Regions from separate parts of the Kitasatospora sp. SC0581 genome, predicted to be linked through region 1. Evidence: riboswitches for the same ligand, from Rfam matches in the RefSeq annotation. Region 1 holds a riboswitch; each other region holds the start of a gene.
What was found. Region 1 has a riboswitch for thiamine pyrophosphate ahead of ACLWS4_RS35870 (purine-cytosine permease family protein). Riboswitches for the same ligand answer to the same signal wherever they lie in the genome.
Positions count from the first base shown of each region.

Region 2: another riboswitch for thiamine pyrophosphate. It lies ahead of thiC (phosphomethylpyrimidine synthase ThiC); the one in region 1 lies ahead of ACLWS4_RS35870 (purine-cytosine permease family protein).
Region 3: another riboswitch for thiamine pyrophosphate. It lies ahead of thiO (glycine oxidase ThiO); the one in region 1 lies ahead of ACLWS4_RS35870 (purine-cytosine permease family protein).

Region 1 covers NZ_JBLRWA010000046.1:8,217-18,591, forward strand. The annotation lists gene ACLWS4_RS35850 (MFS transporter) at 1-784, opposite strand, end outside; gene ACLWS4_RS35855 (MerR family transcriptional regulator) at 830-1,657, opposite strand; tRNA gene ACLWS4_RS35860 (tRNA-Ser) at 1,841-1,928, opposite strand; gene ACLWS4_RS35865 (S1C family serine protease) at 1,992-3,785, opposite strand; TPP riboswitch at 4,052-4,196, shown strand; gene ACLWS4_RS35870 (purine-cytosine permease family protein) at 4,189-5,607, shown strand; gene ACLWS4_RS35875 (glycerophosphodiester phosphodiesterase) at 5,717-6,541, shown strand; gene ACLWS4_RS35880 (ATP-binding protein) at 6,958-7,377, shown strand; gene ACLWS4_RS35885 (DUF5926 family protein) at 7,447-8,430, shown strand; gene ACLWS4_RS35890 (bifunctional DNA primase/polymerase) at 8,706-9,368, opposite strand; gene ACLWS4_RS35895 (PP2C family protein-serine/threonine phosphatase) at 9,983-10,375, shown strand, end outside.
Region 2 covers NZ_JBLRWA010000035.1:45,395-55,769, forward strand. The annotation lists gene ACLWS4_RS32960 (LysR family transcriptional regulator) at 21-944, opposite strand; gene ACLWS4_RS32965 (VOC family protein) at 1,079-1,465, shown strand; gene ACLWS4_RS32970 (SRPBCC family protein) at 1,540-1,977, opposite strand; gene ACLWS4_RS32975 (DUF5994 family protein) at 2,169-2,618, opposite strand; gene ACLWS4_RS32980 (CBS domain-containing protein) at 2,926-3,366, shown strand; gene ACLWS4_RS32985 (helix-turn-helix domain-containing protein) at 3,382-4,179, opposite strand; gene ACLWS4_RS32990 (VOC family protein) at 4,293-4,649, shown strand; gene ACLWS4_RS32995 (SRPBCC family protein) at 4,667-5,098, shown strand; gene thiC (phosphomethylpyrimidine synthase ThiC) at 5,157-6,971, opposite strand; TPP riboswitch at 6,966-7,100, opposite strand; gene ACLWS4_RS33005 (PKD domain-containing protein) at 7,339-9,834, shown strand; gene ACLWS4_RS33010 (DUF5326 family protein) at 9,922-10,122, opposite strand.
Region 3 covers NZ_JBLRWA010000002.1:393,261-403,635, reverse strand. The annotation lists gene ACLWS4_RS04945 (hypothetical protein) at 1-271, opposite strand, end outside; gene metF (methylenetetrahydrofolate reductase [NAD(P)H]) at 477-1,391, opposite strand; gene ACLWS4_RS04935 (polyprenyl synthetase family protein) at 1,589-2,767, shown strand; gene thiE (thiamine phosphate synthase) at 2,835-3,488, opposite strand; gene ACLWS4_RS04925 (Rv2175c family DNA-binding protein) at 3,488-3,853, opposite strand; gene ACLWS4_RS04920 (NAD(P)/FAD-dependent oxidoreductase) at 3,906-5,114, opposite strand; TPP riboswitch at 5,198-5,310, shown strand; gene thiO (glycine oxidase ThiO) at 5,314-6,489, shown strand; gene thiS (sulfur carrier protein ThiS) at 6,486-6,785, shown strand; gene ACLWS4_RS04905 (thiazole synthase) at 6,789-7,586, shown strand; gene pknB (Stk1 family PASTA domain-containing Ser/Thr kinase) at 7,671-9,455, shown strand; gene ACLWS4_RS04895 (molybdopterin-dependent oxidoreductase) at 9,469-10,098, opposite strand.

The sequences.
Region 1 (10,375 bases):
CCGTCCCGGCCGACCAGCCGTGCGCCCGGGCGAGCAGCGGGCCGAGCAGCGACACCACCGGCAGCAGCGCCCCGGCCGCCGCACCGGTGAGCAGCAGCGCGGCCCGCAGCAACGGGTCGGCCAGGGCGAGCCGGACGCCGGACGCGGCCTCGCTCAGCAGGCCGGCCCGCGGACCGGACGGCCCGTCCGCCCCGGGGCGGACCCGCAGCAGGACCAGCAGCACGACCCCGAAGCTCACCGCGTCCACGAGTGCCGCGCCGGGCAGCCCGCCGGCCGCGACCAGCAGGCCGCCGAGCGGCGCCCCGAGCAGGACGGCGCCCTGCCCGCCGGCCTGCCGCAGGGCGAGCGCCCGGGGCAGCCGGTCGGCGGGCACCAGCCGGCGCGGCATCGAACCGCTCGCCGGGAGGTGGAAGGCGTCGACCGTCCCGATCACGGCCGCCGCCGCGACCAGGAGCCAGAGCGGTGTGCCCCGGTCGGCCGCGACCAGCGCCAGCGCGGCGGTCGCGACCAGCATCACCGTGTCCCCGACGAGCATCACCCGACGGGCGCCGAACCGGTCCGCGACCGCGCCGCCCAGCAGGACCAGCGCGGTGCGCGGCACCGTGACCGCCGTCAGGACCAGCCCGGCCGCGCCGCCGCCGTGCGCGGAGGCGGCCCAGCCGAGGGCGAAGTACAGCGCGGCGTCGCCCAGCAGTCCGGCCTGGACCCCGGCCAGCCAGAGCAGGTACGTCCGGGGCAGCGCGGCCCGCGAACCGACGGCGGCGGTGGCAGCGGCAGTGGTCATGCCCGGTGACGCTAGGACCCTCGACCGGGTCGAGGGCAAGCCCGGCTACCCGCGGACCACCGGCTCCTGGAGCTCGGTGACCCACCCCGCCGGATCCTCCGGGCACTCCAGGTACAGCTCCCGGGCGTAGCCGGCCGAGCGGTAGCCGTTCTCCTCGATGAAGCGGGCCAGCTCCTGGCCCGCGCCCAGGACCTCGTCCATCGGGCCGCGGTGCACGATCGTCGCCGCCTCCCCGATCGGCGGCAGGTCGACCACCTCGAAGTCGTGCGCGCCCGTCCGCACCGACGGGCCGACCGGGACGGCGGCCCCGACCAGCACCGAGCCGTTGCCCTCCAGGGCGTCCTGGTAGTGGGCGACGGACGGGCCGGCCGCCTCGATCCCGGCCCCGGCCAGCCGCCGGCACAGCTCGGCGAACAGCGGCCCGATCACCGGCCCGATGTCCTCCGGCTCGTAACTCGCGGCCACACCGGTCAGTTGGGCCACCCGGACGGACGGCACCGGCTTCACCACGACATCCCGCACGGACATGGTCCCCTCGCTCTCGATCGTCCGGAGCCTCGCTTCCACCCGGGCCAGCCGCAGCTCGTCGGCCGCGATCGCCGCGGCGAGCTGGGCCCGCCGCAACCGCAGCATCCCGCGCAGCTCGGCCGCGTCCACCCGCTCGTCCAGGACGGCCCGCACCTGCTGCAGGGTGAAGCCGAGCTCCTTGAGCGCGATCACCCGGTTGAGCCGGGCCAGTTGGGACGCCTCGTAGAAGCGGTAGCCGCTGACCGGGTCCACCCGGGCGGGCCGCAGCAGCCCGATCGCGTCGTAGTGGCGCAGCATCCGCACCGACACCCGGCCGTGGCTGGCGAAGTCTCCGATGTTCAACATGGTGCGACCACTCCACCCCCTGCCACCGTGTCAGGGTCAACCCCCGCCCCGCCCTCGCCCGTGGCCGTTCCACGGCAGTTCCCCACCTGGCCCACAGCCGGCGCCCGCACCCGCCCGGAAAACACCGAGGGCGGGTGCCGAGTGGTCTCGGCACCCGCCCTGAGCAGGTGGTTCTCCTACCGGCGGAGAGCGTGGGATTCGAACCCACGGTACGGGGTCACCGCACGACAGTTTTCAAGACTGTTCCCTTAGGCCGCTCGGGCAGCTCTCCAGGCGGAGGTCAGCCTAACGGGTCCGGCGGGGTTCGGTGCACACGTTTCGGTGCGGGCGGGGGTTACGGCTGGTCGCCCTCGCGCTGGCCGAGAGTGACCTTGGTGGTGAGGGTCTGGCCGTTGCGGGTGTACTCGACGTCGACGGTCTCGCCGGGCTTGTGCGTCCAGATCCGACTGACCAGGGCGGGGCCGTTGTCGATCGGGACGCCGCCGAGCTTGGTGATGACGTCGCCCGGCTTGAGGCCGGCCTTGTCGGCCGCGCCGCCGGGGGTGACGGCGGGCTGGCCCTGGATGTCCTTGGTCTGGATCTGCGCGCCGTCGCCCTTGTAGTCGTCGTTGCGCAGCACGTCGAGCTTGGCGTAGACCGGCTTGCCGGTCTTGATCAGGGTGTCCGCGACCCACTTGGCCTGGTTGATCGGGATGGCGAAGCCCAGGCCGATGCTGCCGGCCCGGCCGTTGGCGGAGGCGTTGGACTGGATCGCCGAGTTGATGCCGATCACCGCGCCGCCGGAGTCGAGCAGCGGGCCGCCGGAGTTGCCGGGGTTGATGGAGGCGTCGGTCTGCAGGGCGTTCATGTACGAGGCCTGCGAGCCGGTGTCGTCGCCGGAGGCCACCGGGCGGTCCTTGGCGCTGATGATGCCGCTGGTGACGGTGGACTCCAGGCCGTACGGCGCACCGATCGCGACGGTGGCGTCGCCGACGTTGACCTTGTCGGAGTCGGCCAGCGGCAGCGGGGCCAGCTTGCTCTTGGGCGGGTTGTCGATCTTGACCACGGCGACGTCGTAGCCCTCGGCGTGGCCGAGCACCGAGGCGCTGTAGGAGCTGCCGTCGGCGAACTTGACGGTCAGTTTGCCGCCGCTGAGGGTCGGCGCGACGACGTGGTTGTTGGTGAGGATGTGGCCCTCGGTGTCGAAGACGAAGCCGGTGCCGGTGCCCGACTCGCCGTTGCCCTGCGCCTTGATGGTGACGACGCTGGGCAGCGCCTTCTGCGCGATGGCGGCGATCGAGCCGGGGACGGGCTCGTTCTTCTGGGTGTCGCTGGCCTGGACGGTGGTGCTGCGGTGGTCGTTCGCGGAGCTCCTGCGGTCGGAACTGTCGGAGACGGACACGCCGAGCGCGCCGCCGGCCACACCGGCGACCAGCGCGACGGCCGCGATCAGGGCGACCAGGCCGCCGCGCTTCTTGCGCGGGCCGCCGGGGCCGCCGGGGTACTCCGCCGGGTAGCCGAGCGGGCCGGCCGGGCCGCCGGGGTAGCCGGCGCCGCCGGAGGTGGAGTCGTAGGTGGGGCCCCAGCCGCCGAGCGGCTGGCCGGCCCCGAAGGGGTGGTGGCCGTGCGCGGCGGGGGCGGCGGGCGCGGCCGGAGCGGCGCCGTACCCCTCGTGCGCGCCGGCGGCGGGGACGCCGTGGGTCGGGGTGGCGTACGGGTTGCCGGCCGGCGGCAGGGCCGGGGCGGCGGGTGCGGCGGCCACCGGGGCGGGCGGAACGGGCGGCAGGACCGGCGGCGGCGCGTCGATGTAGCCGGTGGCCGGGTCGACGGCCGGCTCCTCGACGGCGAGTACGGCGGGTGCCACGGGCTCGGCGGGTGCCTCCGGTGCGGGCACCTTGGTGAAGGCGACGGTGGGCTTGTGCCCACCCCCGGCCGGGACCTCCTCGGCCGGAACGGCGTCGGCGGACGGCGCCGCCTCGGCGGCGGCGGCCTCGACCGCGCCCACCTCCGGCTCGGGCACCCGCCGGAACGCCATGGTCGGGTTGTGCCCGCCCTGAGCGGGGCCCGCGGCAGCGGACTCGGCCGCCCCCGGCCCGGCGGGCTGCTCCCCCTGCGGCCCGGTGGGCCCAACCTCGCGCTCGGTGCTCACGGACGACCTCCATAGCTGGCAGAACCAAGGACCATAGTTTTTCGCACTGTCGATTCGTTTGCCGTAAGGACCCCTCTGAAGAACTCATAAGAATCCTTAGCCGGCACCGACACCGGCACTGGCGTCAGCACCCGCAGCGGCACCGACACCGGCTCCGGCACCCCTACCGACGGCCGGGGCTCCCCTCCCCGTCGGGCGTCCGCGATGCGGACCGCCCCGCCCTCGGCCTTGGGCGTCGGCACCCGCGCCGGTTAGCCTGGCGCTCCAAACTGACACGCGGGAGCTTGGACCCACCAGGCTGAGAGTGCGCATGTCGACCGTACGCCACACGAGTGACGGACGTTCGAGGGGGCGCTGACCGCCGGAACCTGTCCGGGTAATGCCGGCGTAGGGAGTATCGGCCATGCCGCCTGCTTCGCCATCCTCTTCTTCGGGTACGAACGCCTCCGACTCCGGCGCGAACGCCCCCGCGCCGGGCGCGACCGCCCTCCTGGAACGCGCCGAGCACGTCGAAGCGCCCCTGGTCCTGGACACCGAACCGCCGCGCACGCTGCGCTTCCGGGACCACTTCGCGCTCTGGATGAACCTGGGCGTCAGCCTGATCGGCTTCTCCACCGCCGCCACCGTGCTCGGCGCCCCCGGCAGCGAGCTGTCGCTGGCCGCCGCGGTGACCGCGATCACGATCGGTACGGCGGTCGGCACCGCGATGCTCGCCGTGGCCGCGCTGATCGGCGCCCGCACCGGCGCCCCCGCGATGGCGAACCTGCGCGGGCTGTTCGGCACCCGGCTGTCGTACCTGCCGACGGTGCTGAACATCGTGCAGTGCATCGGCTGGGGCGTCTTCGAGCTGCTGACCATCTCGGCGGGCGCGCAGACCGTCGCGCACACCACCGGCTACCGCTGGCTGTTCGTCCTGCTCGCGGGCGCGCTGACCACCGCGCTGACCATCTGGCCGCTGGGCTCGATCGCGGTGCTGCGCCGCTTCGTGGCCGGGGCGGTCGCGGTGGCGATGGTGTACTTCACCGTCCAGTTGGGCCGCCAGGGCGTGCCGGACCCGGGCGCGGGCAACTGGCACGGCTTCCTCGGCGCCACCGACGCGATGATCGCGGTGTCGGTCTCCTTCGTGCCGCTGGCCGCCGACTACACCCGGCACTCGCGCACCCCGCGCTCGGCGTTCTGGGGCAGCTTCTCCGGCTACACGGTCGCCCAGGTCTGGTGCTACGTGCTCGGCCTGATGGCGCTGCTGCAGTCGGACGGCGACCCGAACCGGATCTTCGACTCCTTCCTCGGGGTCTGGGCCGGCTGGCTGTTCCTGCTGGTGCTGGTGCTGCGCGAGACGGACCAGTCCTTCGCCAACGTGTACTCGACCGCGATGTCGGTGCAGAACCTGCTGCCGAAGGTGGACCGCCGGGTGCTCTCCGGCGCGATCGGCGTGCTGATCACCGTGCTGGCGCTGCAGATCGACGAGTTCACCGACACCTACTACGGCTTCCTCGGCCTGATCGGCTCGGTGTTCGTGCCGCTGCTGGCGGTGCTCGTGGTGGACTACTTCCTCGGCGCCGGCCGGCGCGGCTGGAACCTCTCCGCCGACGCGCCGTCCCGCTGGCTGATGCTGCTGCCGTGGGCCCTGGGCTTCGCGGTCTACCAGTTCATCGCGCCGACCAAGGTCGCGGGCTGGTGGACGGACTTCTGGACCTCCGCCCAGGAGGCGCTGCACTTCACCCCGCAGGAGTGGACCTCGGCCTCGCTGTTCGCCTTCCTGGTACCGGCCCTGGCCACCTGGGCGCTCACCCCGCTCGGCCGCCGCGCCGTCCGGGGCTGACGGAGCGGAGGGAGCGGGGGCCCGAGCGGGCCCCGCAGGTGCGCAGACGGCCCCACAGGTTGGGGCCGTCTTTGTCCGCGCTTCACCTCCGCCGCCTATCGTTGGGCCTGTGACCAGCCCAGACCTGTCCTCGGCGGCGGCGCGCACCGTGCCGCCCGTCCAGGTGATCGCCCACCGCGGTTCCTCCCACGCCCTGCCCGAGCACACCCTCGCGGCCTACCGGCGCGCGCTCGACGAGGGCGCGGACGCGCTGGAGTGCGACGTCCGGGTCACCGCCGACGGCGCGCTGGTCTGCGTGCACGACCGCCGGATCGGCCGGGTCTCCAACGGCCGGGGCACCGTTTCGGCCATGACCCTCGCCGAGCTGGAGGCGTACGACTTCGGCGCCTGGAAGACCGGCCGCCCCAGCACCGACCCGGAGCTGCGCGGCGTGCTGCGGCTGGAGCGGCTGCTGGAGCTGGTGGTGGAGTGCGGCCGCCCGGTGGACCTGGCGATCGAGACCAAGCACCCGGTGCGCTTCCGCGGCCGGGTGGAGGCCGAGCTGCTGCGGACCCTGGAGCGGTTCAAGATCGGCGCCGTCCGGGAGGGCGACCGCCCGTCCGCCCGGATCATGAGCTTCTCCTCGGTCGCGCTGAACCGGGTGGCCGCCGCCGCGCCGCGGTACCGGCGGGTCTTCCTGTTCGAGCGGACCCTGCCGCTGCTCGGCCGGCTGCGCGAGGGCTCGCCGCTGCCGGGCGGGGCGCGGATCGCCGGCCCGGGCATCGAGCTGGTGCGGGCCCGCCCGCAGCTGGTGACCCGGCTGCGCGAGCTCGGCCACGAGGTGCACGTGTGGACGGTGGACGAGCCGGCCGACGTCGAGCTCTGCCTGGAGCTCGGGGTGTCCGCGATCATCACCAACCGGCCCGCGGAGGTACTGGCGCAACTCGGCCGGTGATCCGTCGGCGCACCGAAGGCCGTACTCCTCCGAACCCCTCCGATCCGATCACTCTGGTCGGCAGTCAAACCTTCCTCGCGCGAAATTGCCGGAATTCTTGCATCCGGGCGACGGAGGGTGAGCGCGGAATGACCTGATGTCGACCGTCGGTCGCCGCACTCGAAATGGGCTCGCGGGATCGTCCGGTGCTCGTTTCCGACGCATTACCAAGGGGCATCTCTCCCTCGGCATACGCTGAAGGAGGTCCGGGGGTGGCGTTGATGGTGGCGCGTGAAGTGCCGACTTCATCGACCATGGCAGTGCCGCACGGCCCAGCGAGTGTCGGGGTCGCACGGCGCCGACTGCGTCGAGATCTGGGTGACCGGCAGGTACCCGAACCGGTCATCGATGATGCTGTTCTGATCCTTTCCGAGCTGTTGAGCAACGCCTGTCGGTACGCCCGTCCGCTCGGCCCGCTGCCGGCCCTGGGCCGCAGCGCCCGGGCCGAGGTGCTCGGGCAGGTGCTGGTCGGCGTCCCCTCCGGGGCGAACGCCGCGCAGGGCGCCCGGGAGCCCGCCGAGGGTCCGGCCGAGCCGGCCGGCGGGGTGCTGGTCCGCTGGCAGATGCACGCCGACGGGGTGCTCACCCTGGAGGTCACGGACGGCGGGGCGGCCACCCGGCCGCTGCCCGCGAGTCCCTCGCTGACCTCGCGCGGCGGCCGCGGCCTGAGCATCGTCGACCAGCTGGCCAGCGACTGGGGCGTGCGCGACGCCCCCGGCGAGGTCACGGTCTGGGCGGCGCTGCCCGCCCGGGCCCGGCACGCCCGGCGCACCGGGGGCGATGCCCGTAGCGCGTGAGCCGGGCTCGGGGAATGTGTCGTTAGGCTTCCCGGGACACAGGACCACCGTTCCCGGGAGAGCCGCAGCATGGGCAAGAAGGCCGCCAAGAAGGCGCCGCAGCGCCAGTCCACCACCGCCGTCACGGGCGAGATCCCCGTGGTCGGGGCCCGCGAGGACTGCCCCTGCGGCTCGGGCCGCCGGTACAAGGCGTGTCACGGCCGGGAGGCCTCGCACGCGGTGCAGGAGCTGGTGCACCGCCCGTTCGAGGGCCTGCCGGGCGAGGCCGACTGGGTGGCCCTGCGCGAGCTGGTGCCCGCCGCCACGGTGCCGCTGACGCTGGCCGCCGGCGTGGCCGACGGCGCGACCGGTGACGTCCCGTCGGTGACCCTGGCCACCGTGCTGCCGCTGGCCTGGCCGGCCCTGCGCCGCCAGGACGGCTCGATCCTGCTCGGCCTGCAGACCCAGTCCGCCTCCGGCGACCTCAGCCGCGACCTCGCGGACGCCCTGGAGCTGGCCCTGGCCACCGAGCCGGGCAGCCCGGTGCCGGCCCGCCGGACCGTCCCGGGCGGGCGCCGCCTGCAGGACCTGCTGGACACCACCGCCGCGTTCACGCCCGCCGTGCACACCGGCTTCGAGTTCTGGCTGGAGGACGCCGAGGCCGCCACCGGCGAGGTCGCCGCCTCCCTGGAGCGCGCCAACGCCTCGGCCATCCCGACCGAGAAGCTCGCGAGCGTGGACTCCGCGTACTGGTGCGGCACCCCGGACAAGAACCACCTGCGCTGGGTGATGACCGTGCCCGAGGAGAAGCTGCTGGACGCGCTGGCCCGGCTGAACACGGCCGGCGAGGCCTCGCTCGGCCCGGACACCCGCCTGGTCGGCTCCTTCCGCGCGCACGGCCTGACCGTCCCGGTGTGGGACCTCCCGCTCGCGATGACCGCCGCCGACTGCGAGAAGCCGGCCGCCGAGTTCGCCGAGCGGCTCGCCGCGGTGCTCGCCGACGCGGCCCCGCTGACCGCCGAGGAGCGGCGCACCCGCGCGAACCTGGTGAACCGTCAGGTCACCTTGAACTAAAGGGCGCAGGATCCGCGTGATACGCGTCACATTGTCGCGGTGAACGCGCAATTTCCGGGCGTGGAGGGCGTCTTGGAAATTGGCGCGGGCGCGGATCCTTGTTACTGTCTAAAGAGTCCGGCCGCTGGTGCATCCCCCGTCGCCAGCGGCCGGATCTTTTCTTTTTCCGGAGTGCCCCGCTCGGAGCCCCCGGACGGGCCCGGGCCGAGACCCGGGAGAAGCCCGGATCCGGGCCCGGCGGACGGTGTCGACAGCCCGTCCCGCTCCGGTGGCCCTCAGTAGGCCGAACGCCCGCTGTCCAGCCGGACCGTCGCCTCCACCAACTCCCCCAGCAGCGGCCCGACCTGCGGCAGCCAGACCCCGCCGCCGACGCCCGGTCGCGGCGCGAGCACCCAGCGCACCCTCCCCCAGCCTCCGGCCGAGGGGACCCCGACGGCCGCGCCGCCGGGCGGCAGCGGCAGGAAGCCGCCCGCCCCGTGGTAGCGCAACGAGCCCGGCACCCAAGGGAGTTGGGCGAGCATCTCGCCGAGCACGTCCAGCGAGTACGGGGCCACCAGCAGCGCGTAGCGGCCCGGCATCGCCAGCACCGGGCCGAGCGGCAGCCGCAGCGCGCCCAGGTAGACCAGCGCCCGGGCGCCAGCCGCCGCGGGCAGGCTGACCGCCGAGACCGTGGAGCCGGTGGCGGCCAGCACCGGCGCGTCCGGGCTCTGTCGCTCCCACCACCAGCGCACCATCCGGGCGTCCGTGGTGGCGGCCAGCAGCGAGGGGTCGTGCGGGTGCGCGCCGGGGACGGTGCAGTCCAGGTCGCCGCAGGAGCAGCGGCCGTCGCGCAGCACGGCGCCCGGCACCACGGGCCAACGGTGGTCGACGGCGGCCGTCAGGGCCGCGGCCAGCCGGGCGGAACGATCCTCCGACCGGTCTTTCGGGTTCTCACGCATGGCGCTCGTTCCTTTCCCTGACCGCTCGGTTCGCTCCGCTCCGCCGGCGTCCGTCGGGATCCTCCGCGCGGACCCGCCGCGGCACGGACCCGGGCGGCGCGGCGCGGGGCGGGCGGCAGGGCGGACGGCGCGGCACGACGTGGAGCAGGTGTGGAGTACGACGTGAAAGGGCCGCGCAGGGCACAGCCCTTGGAACGAGAATCCCGTACGCGACCGGATGGACGCCGCCCGGGCGCGCTTGGTTCCACCGTACGAGTGAGAGAGTTCCGGCCAACCCGGCTCACGGGCGGCACGGACATACGATCCGGACGGCCGCCCGGGCCGTCCTCCCCGTTCTGCCCGCTCGCGGCCCGCTCCATGCCTCCGGGCCGAGTGGCGCGCGCACCAACCCCGCGCGCCCCCCGACCGGGTCGCGATCGATGTGGAACGGGCCACCGCGTCGTCCTGGATCTGGACATGCCCCGAATGGCCTGTGTAGAAGTGGTGGCATTGCTGTCGATCAATGACGAGTAGTAGCGAATCGAGGCGAAACACGCCCTTTGGCCGTGCTCGCTCCACATTGGCCGTACCTGGGGGTTTCGCATGGCACGTAGCACCGCGTCAGGAGTGACGGCATGAACGAGTCCCACCCGTCGACGGCCCTCCCGACGACGACCGCCGAGCCTGGCGAACCCGGCTGCGCGGGCGGGCTCACCGTCCTCGACCTGCCGGACCTCCCCGGCCCCGTCAACGCCCCGGACGGCACGGCGGACGGCCGCACGGCGCCCTCCGCCGCGCTGCAGGACCGTTTGGCCGGACGCCTGTCCGATATCACCAGCCTGCACGAGCACACCGAACGGCTCGCCCGCGCCCGCGGCCTGGCCGCCACCCTGGACACCGTCCTCGCCTCCGGCGCCGCCCTGCTCGGCGCCCGGCGCGGCATGCTGGTCACCCGGCGGCCCGGCGGCGGACCCGGACAGCCGGTCGGCCACGGCCTCGACCGCGCCAGCCTCGGCGCCCTGGAGACC
Region 2 (10,375 bases), on a different contig from region 1:
CCGCTTCGGGGCGGGCGCGGTCAGTCCGTCGCCGGCGCGCGGAGCGGCGCGCCCCCGGGCCGCTCCGCGACGACGTCCGTCGCCGCCCGGACGAAGGCGCGGACCCGGGCGGTGGTGTTGCTCTCCAGCCAGACCGGGCCGCGCTCGATCGGGGGCGCGTCGTGGATCGGCACGTACGCGACGTCCGGGCGCGGGTAGTAGCGGCGGGAGTGCTCGCCGACCGGGAGGACGCCGCGGCCCATCGCGACCAGGCTGAGCAGCTCGGAGAAGGTGCCGCCGGACGGGCCCTTGGGCACCGGACGGCCGGACGGGGTGCGGTCGGGGGTGCGGTCGCGCTTGAAGCCCGCCGAGGTGACGGCCGGGTACTGCACCACCGGGTGGTCGGCGAGCACCTCGACCGACACCGACCGCTCCGCGGCCAACGGGTGCCCGGCCGCCACCGCGAGGACCCGCCGCTCGGTCAGCAGCACCGGGCCGCGGGCCATGCCGTCGAACGGGTAGGAGGCGATCAGGACGTCGACCGAGCCGTCCTCCAGGCTCGACCGGGAGTTGGAGAGCTGCACCTCGCGCACGTCCACCCGGCAGTCCGGGTACCGCTCGCCGAACAGCGCGGCCGCCTTGAGCAGCACGGGCGCCGTCCACTCCCCGAGGAACGCCACCCGGAGCTCCCCGGTGACGCCCCGGGCGGCGTCCTCCGCCCGGCGCAGCGCCGCCTCCGTCGCCGCCGCCACCGGCACCAGGTCATCGGCCAACTGCCGCCCCAGCGCGGTGAGTCGGACCGACCGGCTGGTGCGGTCGAACAGCTGCGCACCGATCCGGCGCTCCAGTTTCCGCACCACCTGGCTGACCCGCCCCGTGGTCAGGTGCAGCCGCTCGGCGGTCCGCCCGAAGTGCAGCTCCTCGGCGAGCGCGAGGACGACCTCGATCTCCAGCCGCTCCAGCATCCCGGTCCCGCCCGCCCCTCGATCGTTGAATGCGGCTCAACGATCGTACGACGATCACGCGTTGATCAGTCCTCCGGCCAGGAGGATCGTGGAACCCGTCCCCAGCAGTCGCACCCGAGCGGAGCCGATCACCCATGCGCGTCGTAGCCTTCGACCACCTGGTCCTCAACGTCGCCGACGTCGAGCGTTCGCTGGCCTTCTACTCCGGCCAGCTCGGCCTGGCCCCCGTCCGGGTCGACGAGTGGCGGGCCGGCCGGGCGCCGTTCCCGTCCGTCCGGGTCGGCGCCGAGACCATCATCGACCTGGTCCACCGCCCCCGGCACGAGTCCAACGTCGACCACTTCTGCCTCACCGTCGAGCCCCTCGACTGGCAGGAGGTCATCGACGCCGGCACCTTCACCGTCCTCGAAGGCCCCGTCCCCCGCTACGGCGCCCGCGGCACCGCGACCTCCGTCTACGTCCAGGACCCGGACGGCAACACCGTCGAACTCCGCTGGTACCCCCAGGACACCGACCGCTGAGCGGCGCCGACCGCCGAAGGGCGCCGCCCCCGGCCCGTGCACCGGGCCGGGACGGCACGCGGCCGGCCGCCGGGTCAGCTCCGGCCGGCGAGGTGCTCGACCAGCCGGTCGAAGCTGGAGTTCAGCCCCGCCTCGGCCTCCGGGCCGCGGTACATCTCCGGCACCCCGGTCTGGTGCAGCACCACCCGGGTGCGGCCCTCGTCGAGCCCGGTGAAGGTGAGGGTGGAGCGCATGCCCGAGCCCTCCTCCACCATCGCGAAGAACTCGCCCGCCCGGATCTCGGTGATCTCCGCCTTCAACGGGTACCGGTCGCCGGTCTCGTCGACCACCATGGTGCTGTCGTAGCGCCCGCCCTCCTTCGCCTCGATGGTCACGGTGTCCAGCGGCACGTGGGTGCCGACCGGACCCCAGAAGCGGACGAACTGCTCCGGCTCGAAGTACGCCTCGAACGCGGCGGCGGGGGTGCCCGGCAGCTCGCGGGTGATGGTCAGCTCGCCCAGGTTCTCGGTCATCTCGGGATCTCCTCCGTGGTCACGTCTGTCGCTTGCACAGGGGTAGACCGGGACCGCCCCGAGAACTCATCGCTCCCCGCGAAAGTTTTTCCGACGAGTTCTCCGGAGCTCTTCCGACGAGCTCTCCTGAGCCTGACCCGGAGCCGGTTCCCGCTGCCCGCTGCCCGCTGCCCGCGCAGCGCCGACGGCCGTCAGCCGAGCAGGAGTTCCGCCGCCGGGGTGTGGTTCCCGGTCGCGGAGGCGCCGGCCATCGCCGAGGCGGCCGTCGTCGGGTCGGTGCCGGGCGGCACCACCAGCAGCAGGAAGTGGTCCTGGAGGCCCCGGGTGACGCTGATCGTCGCGTCGCTGCCCGGGAACCAGTTGATCCTGATCATCAGGCCGTTCGCCATCACGGACCGGGGCACACCGTCCCACGCCGAGGTGTCGAGGCCGACCCGGAGGATGCGCCCGAAGTGGGCGCCGAGCGCGGTGATCAGGTCCGGCAGTTCGGTGCTGACCTGGTTCGAGCGGGGCCACCAGGCCCCGTCGAAGACACCCTCCCGCGACTGCGTCGGCTCCAGCTCCAGGCGCGGCAGCAGCGGCGCACCGGGCACCGTCCACGGCCCGGTGGGCGAAGGGTTGGGGAGGGGGATCGGCATCATCTGAGGCCGCCCGTCCGGTCCACGCGGGACCCGTCATGACCCAGGGCGACGTCGACGCTGATGCCGGTGTGCGGAATGTCCTCGGCTGCCTCCCACGCTACTCCGCCGCGACCTCCCCCGGGCCGCCCGTCACCCCGCTCTCCGCCCCGTCCCGCGCACCGCACTCCGCGCCGTCCGCCCGGGGAGTAGCCTCGGAGACATCCAGGGCAACCCGCATTCCGGTCCCGTTCCGGCTTCGTTCTGGGTGAAGGACAGCCCGGCAGGCCCCGCTCCGGCGGGCGGCCGGAGACGGGAAGCGGTGAACGCCGTGACCACTCACTCGCCCCAGCCCGCACGACCCTGCCACGGCCTCACGGTCGCCGACGCCATGGACCCCTGCGACTACCAGATAGCCGACGACAGCACCGTCGACCAGGCCGACGACGTCCTCCGCGGCGCCCACCTCGACTACCTGCTCGTCCGCGGCCACGACGGCCGCTGCGAGGGGCTGGTCACCCGCACCGGACTCCATCCGTTCCTCACCCGCTCCTGGTACGCCGAGCGGACCGCGATCAGCTCGACCACCCACCAGCGCGGCCCGTTCGCCTGGCCGACCATGGGCCTGGCCCTGGCCGCGATCGCCATGCGGATCAAGCACCTCGCGGTCTGGCCCGTCGTCGACGAGGACGGCTACATCCTCGGCGCGCTGACCGCGGACCGCGCCGCCGGCCTGCTCGCCCCCGACCTGGTCGTCACCGTGCCCGCGTGACCCCGCCCCGCCGGCTCATGACGGGCCCGGGCCCGGGGCGAGCAGCCGGCGCAGTGCCGTGGGTGTGTGTCCCACGTGCTCGCGGACGACGCGGGTCAGGTGCGCCTGGTCGGCGAAGCCGAGCTGGGCCGCCAGGGCGGCGAGGCCGGGTTCGCCCTCGACGATCCGGTCCATGGCCCGGGTGACGCGTACGCGGTTGCGGTAGCGGGTCAGCGAGACGCCCGTCTCCCTGGAGAACACCCGGCTCAGCCGGTAGGGCGACACCTCCAGCAGCGCGGCCAGCGCGCAGAGCCCACCGGCCTCCGGGGCCTCCTCGATGATCGCCTCGCGCGCCGCCGCGGCCAGCGCCCGGTCGGCCGGCCGGCCTGCCCGCCGGGCGCGGGCGGTCGGCTCACCGGCCGCGGCCGCGACGAGGCGGAGCAGTTCCTCCGCCAGCGCGTAGTCGATGTCGCCGGTGCCCGCGGCGGCGACCAGACGGCGGTGGGCGAGGTCGACGCGCGCGTCGACGTACACCGTCGTCGCGGCGGGCGGGCGCCCGAGGAGGGAGGGCTCGAACCTGACCGACGTGCAGACGTCGCCGCCGGCCGGGTGCGCGAAGCGCTCCTGCTCGCCGGGCGCGCCCAGGTAGGCCGTGGTCGCGTCCAGATCGGTGTCGGTGCCGTCGGCCGACCGCCGGAACCTGCCGCGTCGCACCAGCACCAGGCGGTGGTCGTCGCGGCTCTCCGGCTGCGACCACTGGGTGTGGTCGGAGCGGCACCCCACCACGGTCACGGTGAACTCCGGCCGGGCGGCGAGGGTCGATGCGGACAGCATGCCGCGGACGGTACCCGCCGGGTACGACAGGACGGCCCGCAAGGATCTTCAAGACCTCCGGTGCCGTCACCCCGGATGCTGGGGCCCACGTGACGACAGGAAGGGAGCCGTCCATGGCCGTCCACGCGGAGCTCACCGCGATCACCATCGACTGCGCCGACCCCCGGGCCCTCGCCGGGTTCTACCGCCAGGTCACCGGCTGGGACCTCGGGCAGGCCGACGACGACTTCGTCCAACTCGGCGCGGGGCCGGTCCGGTTGGCCTTCCAGCGGGTCGCCGGCTACCGGGGGCCCGGCTGGCCCGACGCCGCGAAGCACGCCCACCTCGACTTCGCGGTCGCCGATCCCGAGGCCGCGGTGCAGGAGCTGCTCGCGGCGGGGGCGACCAGGCCGGAGTTCCAGCCCGGCGAAGGCGATTGGACCGTTCTCGCCGACCCCGAGGGCCACCTGTTCTGCATCGCTTCGGCCTGACGAGGAGTCGACCACCCATGGCCTCGATCCACAAGGAACTCGTCATCGACGCCCGCCCCGAAGCGGTGTGGTCGGTGCTCAGCGACTACGGCGCGGTGCACGAGCGGCTGGCGCCCGGGTTCGTCACCGACACCGTGCTGAGCTCGGACACGCGCACCGTCACCTTCGCCGACGGCACGATCGTGCTCGAACGGCTCGTCGACCTCGACCACGAGGCGATGCGGGTCGCCTACACGGTCGTCGGCGGCAGCCTCCACCCGTCCCACCACCACGCGTCCATGCAGGCCCTTCCGGAGGCCGGCGGCCGGACGAGGTTCGTGTGGCACACCGACGTCCTGCCCGAGGCCCTGGCCGCACCGATCGCCGAGTCCGTCGAGCACGGTTCGGCGGTGATCCGCCGCACGCTGGAGGCCGCCGCACCGGTCGCCAGCCCCGACGCCGGGAGGTAGCGGAGGACCGCGAAAGCGCCGCCCCGAGCTGATCGGGGCGGCGCTCCGGCGTCCCGGGTCAGTCCACCAGCGGGAGGTAGACCTTGTTGCCCTGGGCCGCGAACTCGGCGGACTTCTCGGCCATGCCGGCCAGCGCCTCGGCGTCGAACTCACTGGAGACGGCGGTGGATCCGTCGCCGTGCTCGTCGCGGATCTTCTGGGAGATCTTCATCGAGCAGAACTTCGGGCCGCACATCGAGCAGAAGTGCGCGGTCTTGGCGGGCTCGGCGGGGAGGGTCTCGTCGTGGAAGTCGCGGGCGGTCTCCGGGTCGAGGGCCAGGTTGAACTGGTCCTCCCAGCGGAACTCGAAGCGGGCGTCGGAGAGGGCGTCGTCCCAGGCCTGGGCGCCGGGGTGGCCCTTGGCCAGGTCGGCGGCGTGGGCGGCGATCTTGTAGGTGATCACGCCGGTCTTGACGTCGTCCCGGTTGGGCAGGCCCAGGTGCTCCTTGGGGGTCACGTAGCAGAGCATCGCGGTGCCCCACCAGGCGATCATCGCGGCGCCGATGCCCGAGGTGATGTGGTCGTAGCCGGGGGCGACGTCCGTGGTCAGCGGGCCGAGGGTGTAGAACGGCGCCTCGTCGCAGATCTCCTTCTGGAGATCCATGTTCTCCCGGATCTTGTTCATCGGGACGTGGCCCGGGCCCTCGATCATCACCTGGACGTCCCGCTCGCGGGCGATCCGGCCGAGCTCGCCGAGGGTCTTCAGCTCGGCGAACTGCGCCTCGTCGTTGGCGTCCGCGATCGAGCCCGGACGCAGGCCGTCACCGAGCGAGAAGGTGACGTCGTAGGAGGCGAGGATGGAGCAGAGCTCCTCGAAGTTGGTGTAGAGGAAGTTCTCCTGGTGGTGGGCCAGGCACCAGGCCGCCATGATCGAGCCGCCGCGCGAGACGATGCCGGTCTTGCGGCGCGCGGTGAGCGGGACGTAGCGCAGCAGCACGCCGGCGTGGACGGTCATGTAGTCGACGCCCTGCTCGCACTGCTCGACGATGGTGTCCCGGTACACCTCCCAACTCAGCTCCTCGGCGCGGCCGTCCACCTTCTCCAGGGCCTGGTACAGCGGCACGGTGCCGATCGGCACGGGGGAGTTGCGCAGGATCCACTCGCGGGTGGTGTGGATGTTGCGGCCGGTGGAGAGGTCCATGACGGTGTCGGCGCCCCAGCGGGTGGCCCAGGTCATCTTCTCCACCTCCTCCTCGATCGAGGAGGTGACGGCCGAGTTGCCGATGTTGGCGTTGATCTTCACCAGGAAGTTGGTGCCGATGACGGCCGGCTCCACCTCGGGGTGGTTCACGTTGACCGGGATGACGGCCCGGCCGCGGGCCACCTCGGCCCGCACGAACTCGGGCGCCAGGCCCTCGCGCAGCGCCACGAACTCCATCTCCGGCGTCACCACGCCCCGCTTGGCGTAGGCGAGTTGGGTGACGGCGGCACCATCGCGGCCGCGCAGCGGACGGCGCGGGCGGCCGGGGAAGACGGCGTCCAGGTTGCGCAGGTTCCCGCCGCGCGGCGAGGTGTGCTTGATCCCGTCGTCCTCGGGGCGCGACTCGCGGCCGTCGTACTCCTCGACGTCGCCGCGCTGGCGGATCCAGGGGTCCCGCAGCGCGGGCAGGCCGCGCCGCACGTCGGGCTCGTACGACGGGTCGGTGTACGGGCCGGAGGTGTCGTACAGCGGGACGGTCCCGCCGTTGGTGAGCCGCACCTCGCGGTACGGGACGCGCAGGTCGGGGCGCGATCCCTCGCGGTAGGCCTTGTGCCAGGCCGGGGTCGGGTAGCCGGTGCGCTCGCTGCTGGGGGCGCTCCGGACAGACTGCGGCTGTGCTTCGAACGTGGTCATCTGACCTCTACTCCCTACGCCGGCATTACCCGGTCAGGTTCCTGCGGTCGACGCAGCCGTCGGTCCGTCCGTCGACGTCCCGGTCAGCGTCCTCTCAGCCCGGTGCTCCGAGCTCCCGCGTCGCAGGCGGTGTTGCCTGCACACGACGCCCAACACCGTAGCGAGCGGATCGCCGCAGGTCCAGAGCGCCTCACGGGCCGGCGGCGGGTCCTCGTCGACGGCACCCCGGTGGCCGAAAGTGTCCGAACGCACCCTCATAATGCTCACGAATGCTCCGCAGGCACTCCACCGGGTCGCGCACGGCCCCTCCGTGCGGGCGACCGGCCCGGGGTGTCGCGGCTCTGACGATTCTTGGGGGAAGTACTCCGTGCGCATCCGTCACGCGGCCGGCCTGAGCGCCGCCGTGGTCTCCGCCGTGGTGGGCCTGCCACTGCCCGCGGTGGCGGCCGAACCGGCCGCAGTCCTGTACGTCGAAGGCTCCAACTCCGCCTGCTCGAACAGCGGTCCGGGCACCCGGGCGGTTCCGTTCTGCACCGTCCAGGCCGCCGCCGACCAGGTGCTGCCGGGCCAGACCGTGGAGGTCGCGTCGGGCACCTACGCCGAGGACCTGACCGTCCGGCGCTCCGGCGAGCCCGGCAGGCCGATCACCTTCCGCGGCGCCGGCCGCCTCGCCCTGAAGAAGACCCTTCCGGTCATCGCCGGTCCGCAGAAGCAGGCGGTGAGGATTTCCGGCCAGCACGACGTCGTCTTCTCCGGCTTCGACGTGACCCACTTCGAACTCGACGGGGTCAGCCGGGTCGAGCTCTCCGGAAACTTGATCGAGCAGCCGAACGGCGACGTCCTCCGGCCGGCCGTCAACGTCACCGGCGCCAGCGACCACGTCCGGGTGGAGCGCTCGATCGTCAGTCTGGCCAGCGGCGGCGTGAAGGTCGGGCCGGGCATCTCCGGGACAGTGATCGCCGGCAACGACTTCAACTCCACGTTCGGGTCGGCCGTGTCGCTGACCGACGCGCCGAACACCGTCATCACCCACAACACGGTGCGGTTCCAGTGGTCGGTGTCGACCGCCTTCGACCTGGCCGGCGCGTCCCACCACGCGACGATCACGAACAACCTCGCCGACATGTCCGTCGTCCGGGTGTCGGCCGGCTCGACCGAGGGCACCGTCCTCGACTACAACACCATCCAGCCCCCCGGGCTCGGCCACATCCCCACCTACGAGTGGGGTGGCACCAAGTACCAGTGGGCCGAGAACCTGAAGGCCGCGACCGGCCAGGGCGGCCACGACCTCAACGTCAGCGTGCAGTTCGACCCCGACCTGTGGGGGTACTCGATGCCGGTGGCCGCCCTCGGCTGGCTGCCCAACGGCGTGATCGACTCCGCCGGCCCCGAGGTGCCCGGCGTCTCGGCCGTCGACCTGCTCGGCCACGGCGCGACGGACCACCCGGACGTCCCCAACACCGGCCCGAACGGCGGTTTCCGCGACCGCGGCGCGTACGAGGTCGTCGGCTCCTTCAAGACCGACCTCAAGGTGACCCCGGAGACCGGCTCCGACCCGCTGGCCGTCACGGTCGACGCCAACCCCGTCGTCCCGTCGCGGATCACCGACTACTCCTACGACTTCGGCGACGGCACCACCGCGTCGGGGCCGAACCGCCCCACCGTGCGTCACGTGTACGCCAAGCCCGGCGACTACCGGGTGCAGCTCACGACCACCGACGAGTTCGGCGCCAGCCGGACGGATGTGCAGTGGAGGAAGGTCGACTACACCCCGGCCGGCTACACCGCGATCGCGCCGACCCGCATCCTGGACTCCCGCCAGCCGGGCGGCCGCTACCCGCGGCTCGGCCCCGGCGAGACCATCGATCTGGACCTGCGCAACCGCGTCTCCGGCTCGGCCGGCACCCTGGTGCCCCCGGGCGCCACGGCCGTCGTGCTCAACCTGACCGCCACCGAGGGCACCGCCGACAGCCACCTGGACGTCTACCCGTCCGCCGCCGCCCGGCCGACCACCTCGAACGTGAACTTCGGCCCCGGCCAGGACGTCGCCAACCTGGTGACCGTGCCGATCGGCCCGGACGGCAGGGTGGTGGTGCGCAACAACGCGGGCTACGTGCACACCGTCGCCGACGTCCTCGGCTACTTCACGGCCGGCAGCCCCGACCGCTTCACCTCCGTCGCCCCGGCCCGGCTGCTCGACACCCGCTCCGACGCCACCCCGCTGACCGGAGGCACCCCCCGACGGCTCCAGGTGGCCGGCGCCGGCGGCGTCCCGGCGGGCGCCACCTCGGCGGTGCTCAACGTGACCGCCACCGAGTCCGCCTCGGCGGGCTTCGTCACCGTCTACCCCGGCGGAACCCAGCGCCCCGCGGCCGGCTCCAACCTCAACACCGCCCCGGGCCGGAACATCCCCAACCAGGTGGTGGTCCCGCTGGGCGCGGACGGCAGCGTCGAGCTCTTCACCAACGCCTCCAGTTCGCACCTCGTGGTCGACGTCTTCGGCTACTACGGCCCGGACGGCAAGGGCCTGTTCACCCCGGTCCCCCCGACCCGTCTGCTCGACTCGCGGGGCAACGTCACCTTCACCCCGTTCTCCACCCAGCAGGTCCGGGGCGTGCCCTCCGGCGCGACCGCCGCGGTGGTCAACCTGACGGCGACCGGCACCACCGGGGCCACCCACCTCACCGCGTGGGCGTCCGGGACGCCCCAGCCCGACACCAGCAACCTGAACGCCAGCCCGGGGCTGGACGTCTCCAACCACACCACCGTCCCGGTCGACGACGGAGGCCGGTTCGACATCGCCAACCACGCCGGCACCACCCAGGTCATCGCCGACCTCTTCGGCTACTACCGCAACCAGTAGCAGCACTCCGGACACCGGAGAACGCCAGAGGCCCGGCTCCCCGTCTCGCGGGGGGCCGGGCCTCAGGGCGGCGGTCGGGGCGGCCGGTCAGCTCTTGGCCGCCTTCTTCACCAGGACCACCACGGCGGCCGCGATACCGACCACCACCAGCAGCTTGATCACGATCGAGAGCAGTGCGCCGACGACGCCGAACACGAAGGCGACGATGTTCCAGGCCAGCACCAGGACCAGCACCGGGATGACGATGTTGCGCACCCAGGAGGGCAGCGACTTCCAGAGCTCAGCCATGTCGGTTCCTCTTCTCCCCTCGGGTCGGCCGCCGTCCGGTGCCGCATCCCGCTTGCTTTCGGTACTTCGATCGTACGGTGGCGCGAGTGCCGGAACGAGGCCCAACGGCCCGGAGAGAACCCCGAGATCCCCCCGATCCCGACCCCCCGGGTGACCCCCGAGAATTCCTCCGACGCGGCACAACCCCCGGCCTTCCGGAACGTCCTACCTAGTGCCGGGACCATGCCCTCCCGGCGCCGTCTACCAGGGGGGA
Region 3 (10,375 bases), on a different contig from region 1:
GGCTGCCGTCGGGCTCCCGCAGGGACCAGCCGGTCTGGTGGCCGCGCTTGACCGAGAGGGTGACGAAGGCCTGTCCGACCGCGAACAGCGCGGCGCCGGCCCCGATCACCACGACCGAGCCGAGCACCATCCCGGCGGCCACGCCCAGGAAGCCGGCCAGGGCCAGGACCCGCCAGTGCAGCGGTGCCCGGTTCTGCAGCAGCACCTCCGCGACCAGCCAGAGCGCCACCACCGCCAACGCGACGTACAGCAGCAGGTATCCGATGCCCATCCGCCCCGCTACCTCCAGTCGCGTACCCGCGCGTGTGCGCCGCGCGTGTGCGGCGACTGTACCGGTTCAACGGCCGGGGTACCGCATCGCGTTCCCGCCGCCCGGGCACCGGCCGCACACGACCGAGCCCGCCACCGTCGGTACGGTGACGGGCTCGTGAACACCCGGCGTCGGCGCGGCGGGAGCAGGCCCCCGCGGCGCCCGCTCAGCGCTGGTGCAGCCCCAGGTTCTGGTAGATCTCCAGCGTCGCCGTCGAGTGGTTCAGCGTGATGAAGTGCAGACCCGGCGCGCCCTCGGCGAGCAGGCGCTCGGCCATCGCGGTGGCGTGCTCCATGCCGATGGCCCGCAGCGCCGCCGGGTCGTCGATGGCCGCCCGCAGGCGGGCCTCCAGGTCGACGGGGAAGGCCGAGCCGCTGAGCTGCGGGAAGCGCTCCAGCTGCTTGGCGTTGGTGACCGGCATGATCTCCGGGATGATCGGCGTCTCGCAGCCGGCGGCCGCCACCCGGTCGCGCAGCCGCAGGTAGTCGTCCACCTCGAAGAACATCTGGGTGATCGCGTAGTCGGCCCCGGAGCGGATCTTCGCCACGAAGTGCCGGATGTCCTCGTCCCAGTCGGTCGAGCGCGGGTGCATGTTCGGGGAGGCCGCGACGCCGACGCAGAAGTCGCCGATCCCCTTGATCAGCTCCACCAGCTCGTACGCGTAGGTGACGCCCTCGGGGTGCTTGACCCACTCGCCCATCGGGTCGCCGGGCGGGTCGCCCCGGACCGCGAGGACGTTGCGCACGCCCTGGTCGGCGTACTGGCCGATGATGTTGCGCAGCTCCGCGATCGAGTGGTCCACCGCGGTGAGGTGGGCGACCGGGGTCAGGGTGGTCTCGGTGGCGATCCGGCCGACCATGTTGACGGTGCGCTCGCGCGAGGAGCCGCCGGCGCCGTACGTCATGCAGACGAAGTTGGGGTCGAGCGGTTCGAGCCGGCGGATGGCGTCCCAGAGCTTCTGCTCGCCGGCCTCGGTGCGGGGCGGCATGAATTCGAAGGAGAAGGAGCGCTTGCCGGCCGCCAGGAGTTCGCGCACCGTCAGTGCGCGATCCGTTCTCGTGGAAGCGATTCCGAGTGCCATGCTGGCAGGCTATCCGGCGTTCGAAGGGGCCGGACAACCGTATTCCATCTATTGAGACAACTGATGGAAGACGTTCCGTTTCGCCCCGGAACGGCTCCGCCGCCCCTCCCCCGCACCCCGGGCCGAGCCGCTCGCACAGCCGTTCCCGGCCGCACCGCTACGCTTGCTGCACCCCAGAGAACCAGCGGAGCCCCATCGTGACCTCGTCCAGCACCCGGCCGGCCAGCCCCGGTTCGGCCCTCAGTGCGGCCACCAGTGCGGCCGGCAACGCGGCCGGCAGTGCGGCCAATCCCATGGACGTGGAGGACGTCCGCACCCGTGTCAACGCGGCGCTCGCCGCGTTCATGGACGGCCAGTCCGTGCTCCTCGACAAGATCTCGCCCCAGCTGGCCCCCGCCGCCGACGCGCTGCGCGACTTCCTGCTGGACGGCGGCAAGCGGCTGCGCCCGGGCTTCTGCTACTGGGGCTGGCGCGGCGCCGGCGGCCCGGCCGCGGGCGCGACCGGCGAGGCGATCGCCAACGCGGCCGCCGCCCTGGAGCTGCTCCAGGCCAGCGCCCTCGTCCACGACGACCTGATGGACCGCAGCGACACCCGCCGCGGCCTGCCCTCGGTCCACCGCCGCTTCGAGGCGCTGCACCGCGACAGCGGCTGGCGCGGCGACCGCGAGCAGTACGGCGCCTCCGCCGCGGTGCTGCTCGGCGACCTGCTGCTGATCTGGTGCGACGAGCTGTTCCTGCGCTCCGGCCTGGAGCCCGCCGCCGTGCTCGCCGCCAAGCCGGTGTTCGACCTGATGCGCACCGAGGTCATGCTCGGCCAGTACCTGGACGTGCTGGAGCCGGTGGCCGGCGACTCGACGGACGAGGGCGCGCTGGAGCGGGCGCAGACCGTCCTGCACTACAAGTCCGCGAAGTACACCATCGAGCGGCCGCTCCAGGTGGGCGCGCTGCTGGCCGGCGCCGGGCCGGAGCTGGTCGAGGCGTACGGGGCGTTCGGGCTGCCGCTGGGCGAGGCCTTCCAGCTGCGCGACGACCTGCTCGGCGTCTTCGGGGACCCTGCCGTCACCGGCAAGCCGGCCGGGGACGACCTGCGCGAGGGCAAGCGCACCCTGCTGGTCGCGCACGCGATGCGGGGCCTGCCGGCCGCCGACGCCCGGCACCTGGACGAGCGGCTGGGCGCGCCGGACCTGGCGGCCCCGGAGGTCGCCGAGCTGCGCGGGCTGGTCGCCCGCAGCGGGGCGCCGGAGCTGGTGGAGCGCCGGATCGAGGAGCTGATGCGGCAGTCGCTGGCCGCGCTGGAGGCGGCGCCGCTCGCCGACGAGCGGGCCCGTACGGTGCTGCTGGCACTGGCCGAGGCCGCCACCGTCCGCAAGTACTGAACGCACTGACGGGCGGCGACGGCCCCGGGCCGGTCCTGCGGGGTCCCACCGAGACCCGGGACGCCGCTCAGAGCGCGGCGCGCACCCGGCGGGACAGCTCGGCGGCGGCCGCCCGGGGGTCCGCCGCGGCCGTGATGGCCCGCACCACGACGACCCGGCGGGCACCGGCGGCGAGCACCTCGTCCAGGTTGCCGAGGTCGATCCCGCCGATCGCGAACCACGGCCGGTCGGTGTCCTGCTTCGCCGCGTACGAGACCAGGCCGAGGCCCGGGGCCGGGCGGCCCGGCTTGGTCGGGGTCGGCCAGACCGGGCCGGTGCAGAAGTAGTCCACCCCGGGCTCGGCGATCGCCGCGTCCACCTCGGACTCGGCGTGGCAGGAGCGGCCGATCAGCACGTCCTCGCCGAGGATCGCCCGGGCGGCCGGCACCGGCAGGTCGTCCTGGCCGAGGTGCAGCACGTCCGGCCGGGCCGCGTGGGCGACGTCGGCGCGGTCGTTGACGGCCAGCAGCTTGCCGTGCCGGCGGCAGGCGTCGGCGAAGACCTCCAGGGCCTCCAGCTCCTGCCTGGCCTCCAGGCCCTTGTCGCGCAGCTGGACGATGTCCACCCCGCCCGCCAGCGCCGCGTCCAGGAACTCGGCGAGGTCGCCCTGCTCCCGGCGGGCGTCGGTGCACAGGTACAGCCGGGCGTCGGCGAGCCCGGCGCGCGGCGTGTCCGCCGCCATCAGATCAGCATCGCCTGGGCGCGGCGCTTCACCTCGGTGCCGCGGTTCTCCCGCAGCGCCTGGATCGGGCTGCCGGGCAGCGACGGGTCCTCGGTGAAGAGCCACTCCAGGATCTCCGCGTCGTTGTACCCGCAGTCCCGCAGGACGGTCAGGGTGCCGGACAGGTGCTTGACCAGGCCCGGGCCGTCGATGAACGCGGCCGGGACCTGCAGCGACTTGTTGGGGCCGCGCCGGACGGCGATCAGGCCGCCGTTCTTGACCAGGTCACGCACCTCGGTGACCCGGACCCCCCACTGCTCCGAGATGTCGGGCAGGTACATCCAGTCGGTGACCAGGGATTCAATCTTGCTTTCGATCTCACTCACGCCACCAGACTGCCACCTCCGCGGCCCACCGCGCACCAGACCTGCCCCGCGCCTACCCCGCGACGGCCGCCTTCAGCGGTACCGCGGGGTCGGCCGCCCGGGCCGGGTCCAGCGCGGTGCCGCGCTCGATCAGCCGCCGCCCCTGGGCCAGGTCGCGCGGCCGGTCGACGGTCAGCAGCGCGCTCGGCACGCCGTCGCGCAGCCAGAGCACCGACCAGTCGGCGCCCCGCGGGTCGCCGCGCCGGACCAGCTCGTCGCCCTCGGCGTGCCGGCCGGCGTACTGGACCATCCGCCCGAACTGCTCGGACCAGAAGTACGGCACCGGGTCGTAGGCCGGCGCGTCCGCGCCCAGGACGGCGGCGGCCACCGCCTCGCCGGACCGCAGCGCGTGGTCCCAGTGCTGGACGGCCAGCCGGGCGCCGGCCCGGGCCGAGGGGTAGCTGACGCAGTCGCCGGCCGCGAAGACGCCGGGCACCGAGGTGCGCAGCCGCCCGTCCACGACGACGGCGCCGGTCGCGTCCAGCTCGACCCCGGAGCCGGCCAGCCAGCCGGTCGCGGGGCGGGCCCCGATGCCGACCACCACCTCGTCGGCGGGCAGGTGCGAGCCGTCCGCCAGCAGCACCGCGCCGGGCTCGACGGCGGCCACCCCGACCCCGCAGCGCAGCTCGACCCCGGCCTCGGCGTACCAGGCGGCCATCGCCGAGCCGAGCTCCGTCGGCAGCGCGCCGGGCAGCGGCGCCGGGCCGGCCTCGACCACCGTCACCTCGCAGCCCGCCGCGCGGGCCGCGGTGGACACCTCGGCGCCGATCCAGCCCGCGCCGACCAGCACCAGCCGCAGCCCGGGGCGCAGCAGCGCGCGCAGCGCCAGGGCGTCGTCCAGGGTGTGCAGCAGGTGCGCCCGCTCGGCGCCGGGCAGGGCGCGCGGCACGGCGCCGGTGGCGATCACCAGCGAGCCGTACGGGAGGTCGCCGCCGTCGGTGTGCAGCACGCCGGGGGTGAGGCCGGTGGCGCGGCGGCCGGTGAGCAGCTCGATGCCGAGCTGCCCGTAGTCGATGTCCAGGGCGGTGGAGTCGGCCTTGCCGAGCAGCACGTCCTTGGAGAGCGGCGGCCGGTCGTACGGCGCGTGCGGCTCCTCGCCGACCAGCGTGATCCGCCCCTGCCGGCCGCCCTGCCGCAGCTTGAGGGCGCACTGCGCCCCGGCCAGCCCGGCTCCGACGACGACCACCCGATCCGTTCCGCTCAGCTCTGCCACGCCCGCCACTGTACTCAGCGCGACGCGGCGGCCTCCGGGCCGTCCGCCCCGCGTACGGGCCTTCGGCCGGGCCGACCCCCGGCGTTAAGGTGGGAGGACCACACGGGAGCCCGGCGGACCGGGCTGAGAGGCGGGCTGACACGGCCTGCGACCGTCCGAACCTGATCCGGGTCATACCGGCGAAGGGAGAAGAGCAGCCTTGTCACGCTTGCCATCAGGCACCCATGCCGACGTGCTGGTGATCGGCGGGGGCGTCATCGGCCTCGCCGTCGCTTGGCGCACCGCGCGGCGCGGGGCGCGGAACGTGATCGTGGTCGACCCCGCCCACGGCGGCGGGGCCGCCGGGGTCGCGGCCGGGATGCTCGCCCCGGTCACCGAGCTGCAGTACGGCGAGGAGCCGCTGCTGCGCCTCGGGATGGCCTCGAACGAGCGGTACGAGACCTTCGCCGCCGAGCTCTCCGAGGCGAGCGGCGGCCTGGACACCGGCTACCGCCGCTGCGGCACGATCGCCGTCGCGCTGGACTCCGACGACCGCGAGGAACTGCGCGAGCTGTACGCCTTCCACCAGCGGCTGGGCCTGGACTCGACCTGGCTGACCGGCCGGGAGGCCCGCAGGCTGGAGCCGATGCTGGCCCCCGCCGTCCGCGGCGCCCTGCACGCCGCGGACGACCACCAGGTGGACCCCCGGCGCCTGCTCACCGCCCTGGTCGCCGCCTGCGGGCGCGCGGGCGTCCTGCTGCACCGCGCCGAGGCCGTCGAGCTGCTGGTCGAGGACGGCCGCGCGACCGGCGCCCGGCTGAGCACCGACGAGACGGTGACCGCCGACCAGGTCGTGCTCGCCGCCGGCCCGCACAGCCACCGGCTGCCCGGTCTGCCCGAGGGGGTGCTGCCCGCGATCCGCCCGGTGAAGGGGCAGGTGCTGCGGCTGCACGTGCCGGAGGCCTACCGGCCGTTCCTCTCCCGCAACGTCCGCGCCGTGGTCCGCGGCCGGCACATGTACCTGGTCCCCCGGGAGAACGGCGAACTGGTCGTCGGCGCGACCACCGAGGAGCAGGGCTACGACACCACCGTCACCGCCGGCGGGGTGTACGAACTCCTGCGGGACGCCCACGAGTTGGTCCCGGGGATCACCGAACTCCCGCTGCGCGAGACCTCGGCCGGGCTGCGCCCCGGCTCGCCGGACAACGCCCCGCTGCTGGGCCCGGCCCCGCTGCCCGGGCTGGTCGCCTCCACCGGCCACTACCGCAACGGCGTGCTGCTCACCCCGGTGACCGCCGACCTGGTCTCCGAGTACCTGGTCACCGGTGAAGTCCCCGAGCTCGCAAGGCCGTTCACCCCCGCCCGGTTCTCCTCCGAATCCCCCGTCGCGAAGGCCTCCGCATGACCGAGATCGCCCTGACCGAGAACGCCCCGAACGAGCACGCCCCAGACGAGAACGCCGTGCACGAGGACGCCCCGAACCCGGTCGCCCCGGCCGAGATCGCCCTGACCGTCAACGGCGAGCCCCGCCGGGTGCCCGCCACGACCACCCTCGCCGAGCTGGTGGCCTCCGTCAGCGCCGCCAACACCGGTGTCGCCGCCGCGCTCAACGAGGCCGTGGTGCCGCGCGGTTCGTGGCCCGGGACGGCACTGGGCAGCGGCGACCGGATCGAGATCCTCACCGCCGTCCAGGGAGGCTGAACCATGGCCGACGATCTGCTGACCATCGCCGGGACGGCCTTCTCCTCCCGGCTGATCATGGGCACCGGCGGCGCCCCCAGCCTGGAGGTCCTGGAGCGCGCGCTGCTCGCCTCCGGCACCGAGCTGACCACCGTCGCGATGCGCCGGGTCGACGCCACCACCCAGGGCTCCGTCCTGGACGTGCTGACCCGCAACGGCATCCGGGTGCTGCCCAACACGGCCGGCTGCTTCACCGCCGGCGAGGCCGTGCTGACCGCCCGGCTGGCCCGCGAGGCGCTCGGCACCGACTGGGTCAAGCTGGAGGTGATCGCCGACGAGCGCACCCTGCTGCCCGACCCGATCGAGCTGCTGGACGCCGCCGAGACGCTGGTCGACGACGGCTTCACCGTCCTGCCGTACACCAACGACGACCCGGTGCTGGCCCGCAAGCTGGAGGACGTCGGCTGTGCGGCCATCATGCCGCTGGGCTCGCCGATCGGTTCGGGCCTGGGCATCCGCAACCCGCACAACTTCCAGCTGATCGTGGAGGGCGCGGGCGTCCCGGTGATCCTGGACGCGGGCGCCGGCACCGCCTCCGACGTGGCGCTGGCGATGGAGCTGGGCTGCGCCGCGGTGATGCTCGCCTCCGCGGTGACCAGGGCTCAGGACCCGGTGCTGATGGCCGAGGCGATGCGGCACGCCGCCGAGGCGGGCCGGCTCGCCCACCGGGCCGGCCGGATCCCGCGCCGCTTCCACGCCGAGGCCTCCTCCGCGATGGCCGGCCGGGCCGACCTGGACACCCGCGAGCACCCGGCTTTCTGAACCGTCGCGCATGTCACAAGCCGGTCCCGGAGGCGGTGTCCGCCGGGACCGGGCGGTCCCGCACCCTAGACTCTCCGAGTGGACATGGCACTGCACGACCCCCTGATCGGCGCCCTGCTCGACAACCGGTACCGGGTCGAGCAGCGGATCGCGACCGGCGGGATGTCCACCGTCTACCGGGGCACCGACACCCGGCTGGACCGGGTGGTCGCGCTCAAGGTGATGCACCCCTCGCTGGCCGGTGACGAGGGCTTCACCGCCCGCTTCATCCGCGAGGCCAAGGCGGTCGCCAGGCTCACCCACCCCAACGTGGTCAACGTCTTCGACCAGGGCGCGGACGGCGGCCACGTCTTCCTCGCCATGGAGTACGTGCCCGGCCGCACCCTGCGCGACCTGCTGCGCGACCGCGGCGCGCTGTCCGTCCGGGCCGCGCTGGACGTGCTGGAGCCGGTGCTCGCCGCGCTCGGCGCCGCCCACCGGGCCGGGCTGGTCCACCGCGACGTCAAGCCCGAGAACGTGCTGATCACCGAGGGCGGCCTGGTCAAGGTCGCCGACTTCGGCCTGGTCCGGGTGCTCGGCAGCGCCGACGGCGCGCCCACCTCGACCACCACCGCGACCGGCGGCACCGTCATGGGCACCGTCTCCTACCTGGCCCCCGAGCAGATCCTCCCGGACGCCCCCACCGACCAGCGGGTGGACGTCTACGCGTCCGGCATCCTGCTGTACGAGATGCTCACCGGCCGCCGCCCGCACACCGGCGACAACCCCGTCCAGGTGATGTACAAGCACCTGCACGAGGACGTCCCGGCCCCCTCGCTGGTCGCCCCCGCCGTCGGCCCCGAGCTGGACGCGATAGTGGCCGCCGCCTGCGCCCGGTCCGCCGGCGCCCGCCCGTACGACGCGGTCGAGCTGCTCGCCGCCCTCCAGCGGGTGCGCCGCACCCTCGCCCCGGCCGCGCTGGACGCCGAGCCGCCGGCCTCCACCCGCCCCAGCCCGCGCTACCCGACCAGCGAGCCGACCTCGGTGATCCAGCCGCTGCCGCGGCCCGCCGAGGCCCCGCCGACGGAGCGCACCAGCGTGCTGGACATGCCGCCGGAGCTGATGGACGAGCTGCTCGCCGAGCCGCGCCCGTACGACGAGCCGACCCCGGTGCACCGGCACCGGCCCCGGCCGGGCCCGCTGCGCCGCCTCCCCCGCCGGACGCTGGTCTGGACGGCCGCGCTGGCCGCGCTGGTGCTGGCGATCGGCGGCGTCACCTACGGGATCTCCGAGGGGCTGTACGGCTCGGTGCCGGGTGTGCTCGGCAAGGACCGGGCGGAGGCGCAGCGGGTCCTGGACAAGGAGGGCCTGCACGGCAGGTTCGTCGAGGTGTTCAGCGAGTCCGTCCCGTCCGGGCAGGTGATCGCCACCGACCCCGGGGTGGGCGCGCGCACCCGCAAGAGCGACAGCGTCACCGTCACCCTCTCCAAGGGCCCCAAGCGGATCGCGGTGCCGGACCTCACCGGGAAGAGCGCCGCCGACGCCGCCGCGGCCCTGACCGGCGCCCAGCTGACCAGGGGCGGCGTGACCGAGACCTACGACGACACGGTGCCCGAGGGCTCGGTGATCAGCAGCTCGCCGGCGGCCGGGCAGCTGCTGCAGGAGAACAGCGCGGTGTCGCTGGTGGTCAGCAAGGGCATGGTGCCGGTCCCGAACGTCACCGGGATGGGCAAGGACGAGGCGCAGAAGGCGCTCCAGGCCGCGGGCTTCACCATGCAGACCAGCGGCTGGGACGTGTTCGGCGCGGTCACCTCCTCCGGCCAGAGCCCGGCGGCGGGCGAGCGGCGCCCGCAGCGCAGCGTGGTGACCGTCAAGTTCTCGCTGTTCTAGGCCCCGGGCGGGCTCAGCGCAGCGGCCCGTCGCCGGGCTCCTCCTGGTAGGAGTAGCGCTGCTCGCCCCAGGGGTCGGCGAGGTTGTGGTAGCCGCGCTCCTCCCAGAAGCCGCGCCGGTCGGCCCGCATGTACTCGACCGCGCGCACCCACTTGGGGCCCTTCCAGGCGTACAGCCGCGGCACCACCAGCCGGACCGGGAAGCCGTGTTCGGCGGTGAGCGCCTCGCCGTTGCGGTGGGTGGCGAGCAGCGTGCGCGGGTCGGCGAAGTCGGCCAGGCGCAGGTTGGCGCTGTAGCCGTACTCGGCCCAGACCATGACGTGGGTGACGCCCGGCGCCGGGGGCACCAGGTCGAGCACGGCGGCGGCCGACACGCCCGTCCACTCGTTGCCGAGCACCGAGAACTTGGTCACGCAGTGCAGGTCCCCGACGACGGTGCTGCGCGGCAGGGCGCCGAAGGCCTCGAAGTCCCAGCTGTGCTTCTCCGCCGAGGCGGTGGCGCCGAACACCTGGAGGTCCCAGGTCAGCGGCTTGAAGCGGGGCACCGGCCCGTAGTGCAGGGCGGGCCAGCCGCGCTGCGCGCGCTGTCCCGGGGGGAGCCTCGGGTCAGACGGCGGAAGCGGTTCGTGTTTCGACTGACCCATGGATCCATGGTGACAGACGGCGGACGAGCCTCGGCGCGCGCCCCTTTGCGCGGATCCGCGCCCCTGCCCGTACGGCCCAGCGGTCGGCCGCCCACCAGCACGTTTCACCATGAATCGGATATTCCGACACATGTCCTAGTGAGTGTGAACTTACTGGAATTTCCTCCCAAAGCGGTGCCAGGATGCGCAGCGCAGGACTCAGTACCGGACCCACCGCAGGACTTCACGCAGGACTCAGCGCAGGACACACGGCAGCACGAGTGCAGGAGGCATCACC